DNA from 3 places in the Rossellomorea oryzaecorticis genome. Region 1 is predicted to be linked to each of the others. Evidence: riboswitches for the same ligand, from Rfam matches in the RefSeq annotation. Region 1 holds a riboswitch; each other region holds the start of a gene.
The links. Region 1 has a riboswitch for S-adenosylmethionine ahead of ACKA06_RS08730 (methionine biosynthesis PLP-dependent protein). Riboswitches for the same ligand answer to the same signal wherever they lie in the genome.

Region 1 (3,754 bases):
TTCAGCAATCGTATCCTCCAATGCCTCCCTGGTTGGATTACCAGATCTGCTGTAATCATAGGTTCCAAACTGATCAAAATCTTGTTGATGGAAAGTGGTCGCGTGGTAAAGAGGAATTGAAACAGCTCCAGTATGCCGGTCATATCCATGAGAGTGAATAAGGGATGTTTGTTGAGAGTAAGTTTTTCTACTCATGAGTAAGCACCTCTCCTTTTAGTTGATTAAAAACATTGTCCAAATCAGCAATGATATCCCCGACATTTTCAATTCCAACAGAAAAACGTAAAAGACGATTGCAAATACCGATTTTATTCCTTTCTTTTACGGGAATATCAGCATGTGTCTGGGTGGCTGGATAAGTTATGAAGCTTTCAACGCCTCCGAGGCTTTCCGCGAATGTAATGACTTTCAATTTTTCAAGGAAGGGACCGACCCACTCTTCTCTTGAAATCCTAAAGGACAACATCCCTCCTCTGCCCGGGTACAGGACATCTGTCACACACTCATGATTCGTCAGATATTCTGCGATGACGCGGGCATTTTTTTCATGCTGCGCAATCCTCAAACTCAACGTTTTCATACCGCGGAGCAGAAGCCAGCTGTCAAACGGTGAAAGGACTGCTCCAATGGAATTCTGGACTGTGTATATCTTTTCTCCGAGATCCTCGTCTCGTGCAATGACCGCACCCGCCAGCACATCGTTGTGGCCGCCTAAATATTTTGTGGCACTGTGGACGACAATATCTGCCCCCTCTGTTATTGGCTTTTGCAGGATTGGGGTGTAAAAGGTGTTATCCACAATCAGCAGTAAGCCGTTATCCTTTGCAACGGAAGAAACGGTCGAAATACTCGCTTCATTCATAAGCGGATTGGTTGGTGTTTCAAGGAAGATGCCCTTCGTGCTTCCATTTATCTTCTCAATTATTCTGCTTTCATCTGCTGTATCGACGAAATGGAATTTGATATTGTATTGATTCTCATACTGAAGGAAAAGCCGATAGCTGCCGCCGTACAGATCTTCGGGAACAATCAGTTCGTCCCCCGAGGAAAACAAATTCAATATTGCCTGGATGGCTGCCATACCGGAACTGAACGCAAAGGCCCTCCTGCCTTCCTCCAACTGGGCTAATGTGTCTTCCAAAATGAACCTGGTTGGATTTCCTGTGCGGGAATAATCAAATCCAGTAGATTTTCCGATTCCCTGATGCTCATATGCAGTAGATAAGTATATTGCCGGACTGACTGCACCTGTCCTGCTGTCTGTACGATTACCGGATTGTACGAGGATTGTATCAATGTGTTTACTCACTTTTCGCCTCTCCTTTTCTCAGTAAAATGAAAAGGGGTATAAAATAAAAAGCCCCCTTATGCAATATAAGAAGGCTTCATCATTCATTCTCCCTCTTATCGGCCAAGTTGAATCAACTTGCTGGAATTAGCACCATGCGCCATGCTGGTTGCTGAGGTGTCACCGGGCCAGTCCCTCTACCTCTCTTGATAAGAATCTATTTAGTTTTTCTACAAGGATGTTTTCTAAAAGATTGTTGCTTTTCGTAAATTGACTAGTAGCCTGAATGTTGCTTGTATACGTGCTCTTTTCGAATTCAAGTTAATCTACAGGTGGACGAACATCAGAAAATACCAAAGTTCCGGTATTTTCTTGTGTATTGAGCAACAAAGTATGCGAAAAGAGCTTTCTCCAAAAACTTTATTAAAATAACTTCTTCATAACTTACAACATACTTTATTAAATGTCAATGAAAATTATGAATACTTCGTCATTTCACGTCAAAAATGTTTTAGGTTACAAATGAGATTCAATAAGAAATGTTTAAAGTATCTACTTAAAGTCTAAATGTATAGAAATACTTAGATAGGATGTGATTTGCTTGAAAGGTGTAACTTTCCAAGGGAAAGAACAAATGGTGGTAAAAGAAGTTGAAACTCCTGATATTCAAGAGAATACCGATATGATTGTGAGGATTACTGCAAGCGGCATCTGCGGTTCTGACCTTCATCTTTATCACGGCGGAATCGAGCCTGAACAAGATTACGTAGTGGGGCACGAGCCGATGGGGATTGTAGAGGAAGTAGGTTCGAATGTTAAAAGTTTAAAGAAAGGCGATCGTGTAGTCATCCCTTTCAATATCGGATGCGGAGAGTGTTTCTTCTGTAAGAATCAGATGGAAAGTCAATGTGACGACTCAAATCCTCATGGAGAGGTCGGCGGGTTATTTGGGTTTACAGAAATGAACGGCGGCTATCCGGGTGGTCAGGCAGAATACCTTCGGGTCCCTTATGCAGACTTTACTTCGTTCAAAGTGCCCGAGTCCAGCAGTCTTGATGATGAGAGTGTCCTCTTCCTTTCGGATGTCATTCCTACAGCTTATTGGAGCGTAGAGAACAGCGGAGTGAAAGAAGGCGATACGGTCATTGTCCTTGGCAGCGGACCAATTGGGTTGATGGCCCAGAAATTCGCTAAACTGAAAGGAGCCGAGCGGGTAATCGCAGTCGATCAGGTCGATCACAGGCTCCAGCACGCTAAACGCACAAATAATGCTGAAACGTATAACTTCAAGGAGACCCCTGATATCGGTTCTGTCCTCCATGAATATACAAAGGGAGGCGCTGATGTTGTGATTGACTGTGTCGGAATGGACGGGACCGTTCCACCTGATCAAACATTCGGATCTGATTTCGATAATCAATTCGGGACCATCAGCCCGATAAAAACGGCCTCTCAATCGGTAAGAAAATTCGGTACCGTGCAATTGACAGGTGTTTATGCCACAGAAGCAAATCGTTTTCCAATAGGGGACTTCTTCAGCAGAAATGTCTCCATCAAAATGGGACAGGCCCCAGTCATACACCTTATGCCAAAACTGTACGATATGATCGAAAACAAAGAATTTGACCCGACTGATATTATTACCCATCGTATTCCCATTGAAGATGCAGCGCGTGGATACGAGATTTTCGATAAGAAAGAGGACGGCAATATCAAGGTGATATTAAAACCATAAACCTATATTATACAAGCTGCCATTCAACTAGATCGGCAGCTTGTATTTTTAATGTCATGAATGAAGAATCCCTATTTTCCTTTTCACCTCCTGCAAGAATGGTCTCGTTTTCTTTCTTGCTTTCTCAGCACCATCCATTAAAATTTCATTAAGCTTTTCAGGAGAGTCCATCAATTCACGATACTTTTCACGAGGCTCTTCCAAAAACTCATTCATGACTTCAAAAAGCTCTTTCTTGGCCTCTCCCCATCCGATACCGGATTGAAACCGGTTCTTCATCTCATCTGCTTTAACTTCTGACGCAAATTCTTTATATAACGAAAATATAATCGAATCATCTGGATTTTTCGGAGCCGCAGGCGGACTTGAATCCGTCTTGATCTTATTGACCAATTTTTGCAGTTTTTTTGGCTCTTCGAACAATGGGATGGTATTATTATAACTTTTGCTCATTTTACGTCCATCCAGACCTGGCAATACGGCCGTTTCCTTTTCCACGATATAGTGAGGCAGGGTGAACGTTTCTCCATAGGTATGATTAAAGCTTTCAGCAATATCCCTTGCAATTTCCACATGTTGTATTTGATCTTTCCCCACCGGTACAACTTCTGTCTGGAATAGGAGAATATCCGATGCCATCAATATCGGATATGTAAACAATCCCATATTCACCCCTGTATCGGCTTCTTTTCCTGCTTGGGCATTTCCCTCTGCAAGCGCCTTATAAGCAT
Region 2 (3,754 bases), on a different contig from region 1:
AGGAACTGATTTTCTTCTATGAGCGGCATTGTCACCATTCTGGCCTCTGCCAGGGATACCCCTGAAAGATAATCCGGATACCCCGGGTCCGGTACCAACACCGTTTCCCCAGGATTCAGAAGACATTGAGGCAGTTCAACCAGTCCTGCTTTTCCCCCAAACAACACGGCAACCTCTTCCTGTGGATCGATATCCACACCATACTCCCGCTTATAAAAAACCGAGATGGCTTCCTTGAATGAATCCAACCCCCGAAATGGGGAATATTTGTGGTTGTCCGGCGAGTTTACCGCCTTTATCATCGCATCGACGATATGCGGAGGTGTCGGTTGATCCGGATTTCCCTGACCCAAATTGATTACATCGTGCCCTTGTTTCATCACTTCCTGGACTTTCCCAGTAAGCGACGCGAAAAATTGCTGCGGCAGTGAGTTGATTCGTTCTGCTTTTTTAAAGGTTGTCATCTTTTCACCTTCTGCACTTTTTAGAAAATTATTTACTTTCAAATTCTAGTCACAAATGATATAACGTAAAGTAATGATTGTAAAGTGAAAATTTCAAAAATGAGGTGTTACTTTGAGTATGAAGATTGGACTGGCACAAATGGATATCACATTTGGCCGCCCTGATGAAAATAAAAAACGGGTTCAGATGTGGGTTAAGAAAGCCGTCGAAGCAGACTGCGATATCGTGGTATTTCCTGAATTGTGGACGACCGGTTATGACTTAACAAGAATCGGTGAAATCGCTGATGAAGATGCAAGAGACATTTCTGCATTTCTTTCAGATCTTTCTTCCCGATATTCCATTCATATTGTCGGCGGCTCGATTGCAAAGAAAACAGCAGATGGTGTGTCAAACACCCTCCTTGTTGCCGACAGCAGCGGTAACATCATTAAGCAGTATAACAAACTTCACCTATTCAAGCTGATGGATGAACACCATTATCTTCTCCCAGGTAAGGAAGACGGCCTGTTCAAAATACTGGATACAGTGATGGCCGGCATGATCTGCTATGACATCCGATTCCCTGAATGGTTCAGGAAACATGTCGTCAATGGGGCAAGAGCCGTATTCGTGGTGGCACAGTGGCCAGCAGAAAGAATTTCACACTGGAAGACCCTTTTAACAGCACGGGCTATTGAGAATCAATGCTTCGTCATCGCATGCAACCGTGCCGGAAGCGATCCAAAGAATGAATTCGGTGGCCATTCGCTGATCATCAGTCCGTGGGGGGACATCATAGCGGAAGGAAGCCTTGAAGAGGAATTGATCATTTCGGAAATCGATCTGAATGAAGCAGATGAAGTGAGGAAGAAGATTCCGATCTTTCAAGACCGCCGACCTGAATTCTATTAAAATAAAATTTTCCTAAAAAGTTATTGACTCTGTATTTCAAATAATGATACTATTCAAACCACAAAGCTTACTAACTGAGTTTACACTCGAATGAAACTAAATAACTCTTATCAAGAGCTGGCTGAGGGATTTGGCCCTGTGAAGCCCAGCAACCGACCGTAATACCGTTGTGAAACGGGGCGCTTTTTGCGCCGGAGATTCCATAAGGCACGGTGCTAATTCCAACAGAAAGGTTACCTTTCTGAGAGATAAGAGGCGAATAAGATTCGTTCTTAAAGCCTCTTTCCCCAATGAAAGAGGCTTTTTTCATTTTAGAAAATAAGCCTCCTGACTTTTCAAGAAGATTAAGGAGGAACCATAATGTCAATCAAAGCGATATCCAGCTATCAATCACTAAACGAGCAAACCGCTAAAGAATTAGCGGTCAACCTGAACTTTTTTGAAGAAGATGCCGATTTGACCTGCTGTGAAATAGGTGATGGGAACTTGAACCTTGTTTTCCGGATTACGGAAAATGGCAAAAAAGGGATCATTATAAAACAGGCCCTCCCCTATGCAAAAGTGGTTGGTGAAAGCTGGCCGTTAACAGTGGACCGTGCAAGAATCGAGGCGGATGCATTAAAGCTTCAGGAAATTCATGCCCCTGGGCTGGTACCTCAGGTTTACCATAGTGATGACTTGCTAGCAGTCACGGTGATGGAGGATTTGAGTTTCTTGAATATCTTGCGGGCAGGACTGATCAATGGTGATCCATTCCCGCATTTAGCTGAAGATATAGGCACGTTCCTTGCCAACACCCTGTACTTTACGTCCGACTATGCCCTGCATCCCTTTAAGAAAAAAGAATACGTAAAGAACTTTTCAAATCCTGAACTTTGCAAGATCACAGAAGATCTGGTTTTCACAGACCCTTTTTTCAACAGTGAAACAAACGATTTTGAAGAAGAACTCCTGCCCCTTTTAAAGGAATTTTGGAATGATTTCAGCTTGAAACTTGAAGTGGCAAAGCTGAAGAAAAGTTTCATCACTGAGAGCGAAGCACTCCTGCACGGCGATCTTCACACCGGCAGTATTTTCGCAGATGAAAAACACACTAAGGTCATCGACCCGGAGTTTGCCTTTTACGGCCCCATCGGCTTCGACATTGGGCAGTTCATAGCGAATCTGACTTTTCAGGCCATCACCAGGGAAGATATAACACGTAAAGAAGAGATCCTATTGATCATCACAGACACTTGGAAGGTATTCTCTGAAACGTTTTCAAAGCATTGGCAGGAAAGCGGAGATGCGTATACAAAAGTTCGTGGGTACCTGGAATATGTCTTGAACAAAGCCTTTCAAGACAGCGCAGGATTCAGCGGATGTGAGCTTATTAGGAGAACGGCAGGCCTAGCCCATGTGGAAGATCTTGATGGAATTGAAGGTAAAGAAAAAAGGTTAGACGCTAAAAGAAAATCACTCTCCCTTGGCAGAGAACTCATCCTGAACAGGCACAAACTCTCTTCAATCGAAGAACTGACAGAATTGATCCGAAACCATTCATCTTAAGGAGCCTATCATGACAAACACAACGACCATTCCGACATCACTGAATTTTCGTGATGACTGTTTAGAGATATTAAATCAGCAAAAGCTTCCCCATGAGATTGAATACCTGAAGCTTTCTTCATTAAATGAATTTTATGACGCCATCGTCACCTTGAAAGTAAGAGGTGCACCTGCAATCGGTATTACTGCAGCATATGGACTGGCAATGACCATGAATCAACATCAAACCGAAAACCTGTCTGAGTTCATTTTAGAATTCAGACAGGTTAAGGAATATTTGTATTCATCCCGTCCCACTGCGGTGAATCTCGGCTGGGCATTAGATTCATTGGAAAAAGCAATCGAGAAAGCCAAGTCTGTCAATGAAGCAAAAACCACCCTTCTTCACACCGCGATTCAACTTCATACGGAGGACGAAGTTATCTGCAGACAAATCGGCGAGTACGGCCTTGAGCTTCTTAAAGATAAGTCCACGATCATGACCATCTGCAATGCAGGTTCAATCGCAACCAGCAAGTACGGAACAGCCTTGGCACCTTTTCATTTGGGGAGCGAAAAAGGAAAAAACTTTGATGTATATGCATGCGAGACCCGGCCTGTCCTTCAAGGTTCAAGGCTGACAACGTGGGAATTACTGCAGTCCGGTGTGAATGTCACACTGATTGCAGACAGCATGGCCGCCCATACGATTAAGGAAAAGAAAGTCGAAGCTGTCATCGTGGGAGCTGACAGGATCGCAGCAAATGGTGATACAGCAAACAAGATCGGCACATCGATGCTCGCCATCTTATGCCAGTTTCATACTATTCCATTTTACGTGGCGGCCCCCTCTTCCACCTTTGATCTC
Region 3 (3,754 bases), on a different contig from region 1:
TTTGGCACCTGGGCGTAAAAATGGACCTTGCTTTCCGTTAAAGCGTCGACGCTGGACAGTGTTTTAAATGTATTGCCTTCCTCTGTTTCAGCAGCACCGTACATGTCAAATTCGTGCTTGCCGTCATAAGTCAAATAAAAGTTTATCGGGGACAACGGTCCATCAAAGCTGACTGAATCAGTTGTGTCATTTGAAATGGTTCCAGTCATATGTAAGAAGATTTCAGAATCACTGATGATTTTCCTGTTAGACATCGAGTCTTCAGGGTCTGCATTGGAAGATTTGAATTCGGTAGTGAATTCAGCTTTATCCAGCGTGATAATGACTGAATCGTCATCGTATTTAAATACCTTCTTCTCATCCAGGATGTTTTCAGAAGGCTGGGCATCTTGATCTTCCTCTTTTTCAGTTGATGCTTCAAACACTTCGCCTTCACTTTCATCTTCGCCTGCAACTTCAGCGCTTTCATCCCCGTCGGTATTTTCCATTGAAACCTTTTCGTTATCTTTGTTTTCAGCATTGGCATCCCCAGAAGATTTCTCCGAAGTTCCGCAGCCTGCAAGCAAAAGCATAAGTACTGCAATCAACATTGCATTCAGTCGTATCATTTTCATCAATCCTTCAGCTCCCATAGTTAATAGTTTACTAGTAAACAAGCAAAAAGCCCCAACTAATTTAACATATATTCCCTTATTCTGCTAGATTAAAACATCTATTTTACTACAAAATGAAACTTTATAATCATGCGTGATTAGGTCTTTGTATTCAGTTGCGCACAAGGTTATCTACATTTTAATTAAACGTTTGTTTAAACCTTCAAAAGGCTGTCCCATCAAGAGTTTGAGATGTTAATCAAACGTTTGATTAAAAAGATAAAGGTGCCTTAAATGGGAGGAATGATTTTAGCTCAACCCAGCTTTTGATTGGAGTGGAAAGCGAAGCCTTCCACGGAAATCAAAAGCGGTATACAAGGAATTATTTTTGGAGGGGGATTTTCTTTTAACCACAACAAAGAAATCGCTTACATAAAAAATCAATTCAAAATCCTTTATTGACTTTCCAAAACAAACCATATAATATCACCTATAAGATTAAAAACTCAAACAATTAAATATTTTCAAATTATCAAGAGCGACCGAGGGATCAGGCCCTGTGACGTCCGGCAACCTCCATTTATGGAACGGTGCTAATTCCTGCAGAATGGGTTTCATTCTGAAAGATAAGTCGATGACATAAGCGCGATGCTTCTTTCAGTAATTGAAAGAAGCATTTTTTATTTGGCAAACAACATTGAAAAAAGAAAAGGGGTGTGAATGATGATCAGAATCAACAATCTAGTAAAAGAATACAAAACAAAAAAGCAGACGGTCCTCGGTGTGGATAATGTCTCCGTCACCATTGAAAAAGGGGAAATCTTCGGTATCGTCGGCTACAGCGGGGCGGGGAAAAGCTCTCTGATCCGATGCCTGAACTTACTGGAAAAACCGACATCCGGGGAGATCATCATCGACGGTCAGGACCTGACAAAGCTGAATTCCAGGGAACTCCGACTCGCACGTCAGAAAATCAGCATGATCTTTCAGCATTTCCACCTCATTAAAGCGAAAACGGTGTATGAAAATCTCGCTTTTGCTTTGAAAGCAGCCAGGGTGCCGAAGTCAGAAATTGAACCAAGGGTGACCGAATTGCTGGAGATGGTCGGACTTAGCGACAAAGCTCAAGCCTATCCCGCACAGCTGAGCGGCGGCCAGAAACAGCGCGTCGGAATCGCCAGGGCACTCGCAAACAACCCATCCGTCCTCCTATGCGACGAAGCGACCTCAGCACTTGATCCGAGTACAACAAAGTCGATCCTAAAACTGTTAAAAGACATCAACAAACAGCTTGGGCTCACAATCGTCCTCATCACGCACGAAATGGAAGTCGTAAAGGAAATCTGCGATCGGATGGCCGTCATGCAGGACGGGAGAATCGTGGAGGAAGGCCCCGTGTACGACTTGTTCGCAAACCCGAGACAGCCGTTGACAAAACAGTTTATTGAAAATATCCTGCAGTTCGAACTGCCGCCTCACCTATTGAAGAGCCGGACAGGCAAGCTGATCAAAATCCAGTTCAAGGGTTCGATTGCAGAGGAAAGTGTGGTTTCGGAAGTGTTTCAAAAATACAAGGTACGAGGCAATATCCTTCACGGAAAAATCGAATATATCCAGGAAACGCCGCTCGGAATTTTCATCATGGAGCTGATCGGCGAAGAGTCCGAAATACAGGCCGCCATCCGTTATATAACGGCTAAAACACAAAGTCTGGAGGTGCTCGACCGTGCTGCCTGATTCTTTGACTGCGATTTTACCAGAATTGAATAAAGCATTCCTCGAAACCATCTATATGGTCGGCATTTCACTGGCCATCGCGATCCTGATCGGCCTTCCGCTCGGTATCCTGCTTTTTGTGACAGACAAAGGATTGTTCCTGCAGAACGGCTTCATTAAAAAGATCGTCGGCTTCGTCGTCAACATGGTCCGCTCGATCCCATTCATCATTTTATTGGTTGCACTACTGCCGCTTACTAAACTACTGACGGGAACGACGATCGGGCCGACAGCTGCCTCCGTATCACTCTCTGTGGCGGGGATCCCGTTTTTCGCAAGAATGGTAGAGACCGCCCTTCGCGAGATTGATAAGGGAGTCATCGAAGCATCGGTGTCGGTTGGGGCGAGTCCATGGATGATCATCAAGGACGTCCTGCTGCCGGAAGCGAAGCCGGCCGTCATCCAGGCCGTCACGATCACAACCATCAGCCTGGTCGCATATTCCGCCATGGCCGGGATTGTAGGCGGAGGCGGTATTGGTGACCTTGCTATCCGTTTCGGCTATTACCGCTACGACAATACGGTCATGATTACCACGGTCGTCGTGCTGATTTGCCTTGTGCAGCTCATCCAATATACAGGCGACATTTTTGCAAGAGTAGTAGATAAACGATAATCAAAACATTCAGGGGGAAGATTTCAGATGAAAAAATGGTTTTTACTATTAGCAGCAGCATTGACTGTCAGCCTGCTGGCAGCATGCAGTGGAGAAGAAGCAAGTTCTGAAGATAAAAAAGAAATCACGATCGGGGCGACATCCGGTCCTTACAGCGACATGGTCACAAAAGCCATCAAACCAGGTCTTGAGGAAAAAGGATACACCGTTGAAGTGAAAGAATTCAGCGACTACATCCAGCCGAACAATGCACTCGCTCAGGGGGATCTTGACGCCAACCTGTTCCAGCACAAAATCTATATGGAAACATTCGCAGAGCAGCACGGTATGGAGCTTTCAGAAGTCATCGTGGTGCCGACTGCACCGATGGGGATCTATTCAGAGAAATTTGATTCTCTCGAAGACATCAAGGAAGGCAGCGCCATCGCCATCCCGAACGATCCGACAAACGCAGCCCGCGCATTCCAAATCCTCGTGGATGCTGAGCTGATCACATTGAAAGAAGGCACGGATCCGCTTACAGTATCTGAAAAAGACATCGATAAAAACGTTAAGAACCTGCAATTCAAACCGATCGAAGCGGCTCAGCTTCCAAGAGCAGTTGAAAGCGTAGACCTATCAGCAGTTCCGGGGAACTACGCACTTGCGGCAAAAATGGATCTCCTTGACGCGCTGCAGCTTGAGAACATGCCTGACCAATACCGCAACCGCGTCGTTATGAACACGAAAGACGTTGATTCACAGCTTGCAAAGGATATCAAAGCAGTCG

Region 2: another riboswitch for S-adenosylmethionine. It lies ahead of mtnK (S-methyl-5-thioribose kinase); the one in region 1 lies ahead of ACKA06_RS08730 (methionine biosynthesis PLP-dependent protein).
Region 3: another riboswitch for S-adenosylmethionine. It lies ahead of ACKA06_RS05960 (methionine ABC transporter ATP-binding protein); the one in region 1 lies ahead of ACKA06_RS08730 (methionine biosynthesis PLP-dependent protein).

What each region holds. Positions count from the first base shown of each region.
Region 1 covers NZ_JBJOSA010000005.1:234,248-238,001, forward strand. Annotated here, with positions in the region: gene metC (cystathionine beta-lyase) at 1-195, opposite strand, end outside; gene ACKA06_RS08730 (methionine biosynthesis PLP-dependent protein) at 188-1,309, opposite strand; SAM riboswitch class I at 1,402-1,504, opposite strand; gene ACKA06_RS08735 (zinc-dependent alcohol dehydrogenase) at 1,890-3,023, shown strand; gene ACKA06_RS08740 (tryptophan--tRNA ligase) at 3,078-3,754, opposite strand, start outside.
Region 2 covers NZ_JBJOSA010000002.1:27,596-31,349, reverse strand. Annotated here, with positions in the region: gene ACKA06_RS02310 (pyridoxal phosphate-dependent aminotransferase) at 1-464, opposite strand, end outside; gene ACKA06_RS02305 (carbon-nitrogen family hydrolase) at 577-1,359, shown strand; SAM riboswitch class I at 1,464-1,614, shown strand; gene mtnK (S-methyl-5-thioribose kinase) at 1,720-2,907, shown strand; gene mtnA (S-methyl-5-thioribose-1-phosphate isomerase) at 2,918-3,754, shown strand, end outside.
Region 3 covers NZ_JBJOSA010000003.1:380,584-384,337, reverse strand. Annotated here, with positions in the region: gene ACKA06_RS05965 (hypothetical protein) at 1-614, opposite strand, end outside; SAM riboswitch class I at 1,120-1,226, shown strand; gene ACKA06_RS05960 (methionine ABC transporter ATP-binding protein) at 1,317-2,330, shown strand; gene ACKA06_RS05955 (methionine ABC transporter permease) at 2,320-2,985, shown strand; gene ACKA06_RS05950 (MetQ/NlpA family ABC transporter substrate-binding protein) at 3,013-3,754, shown strand, end outside.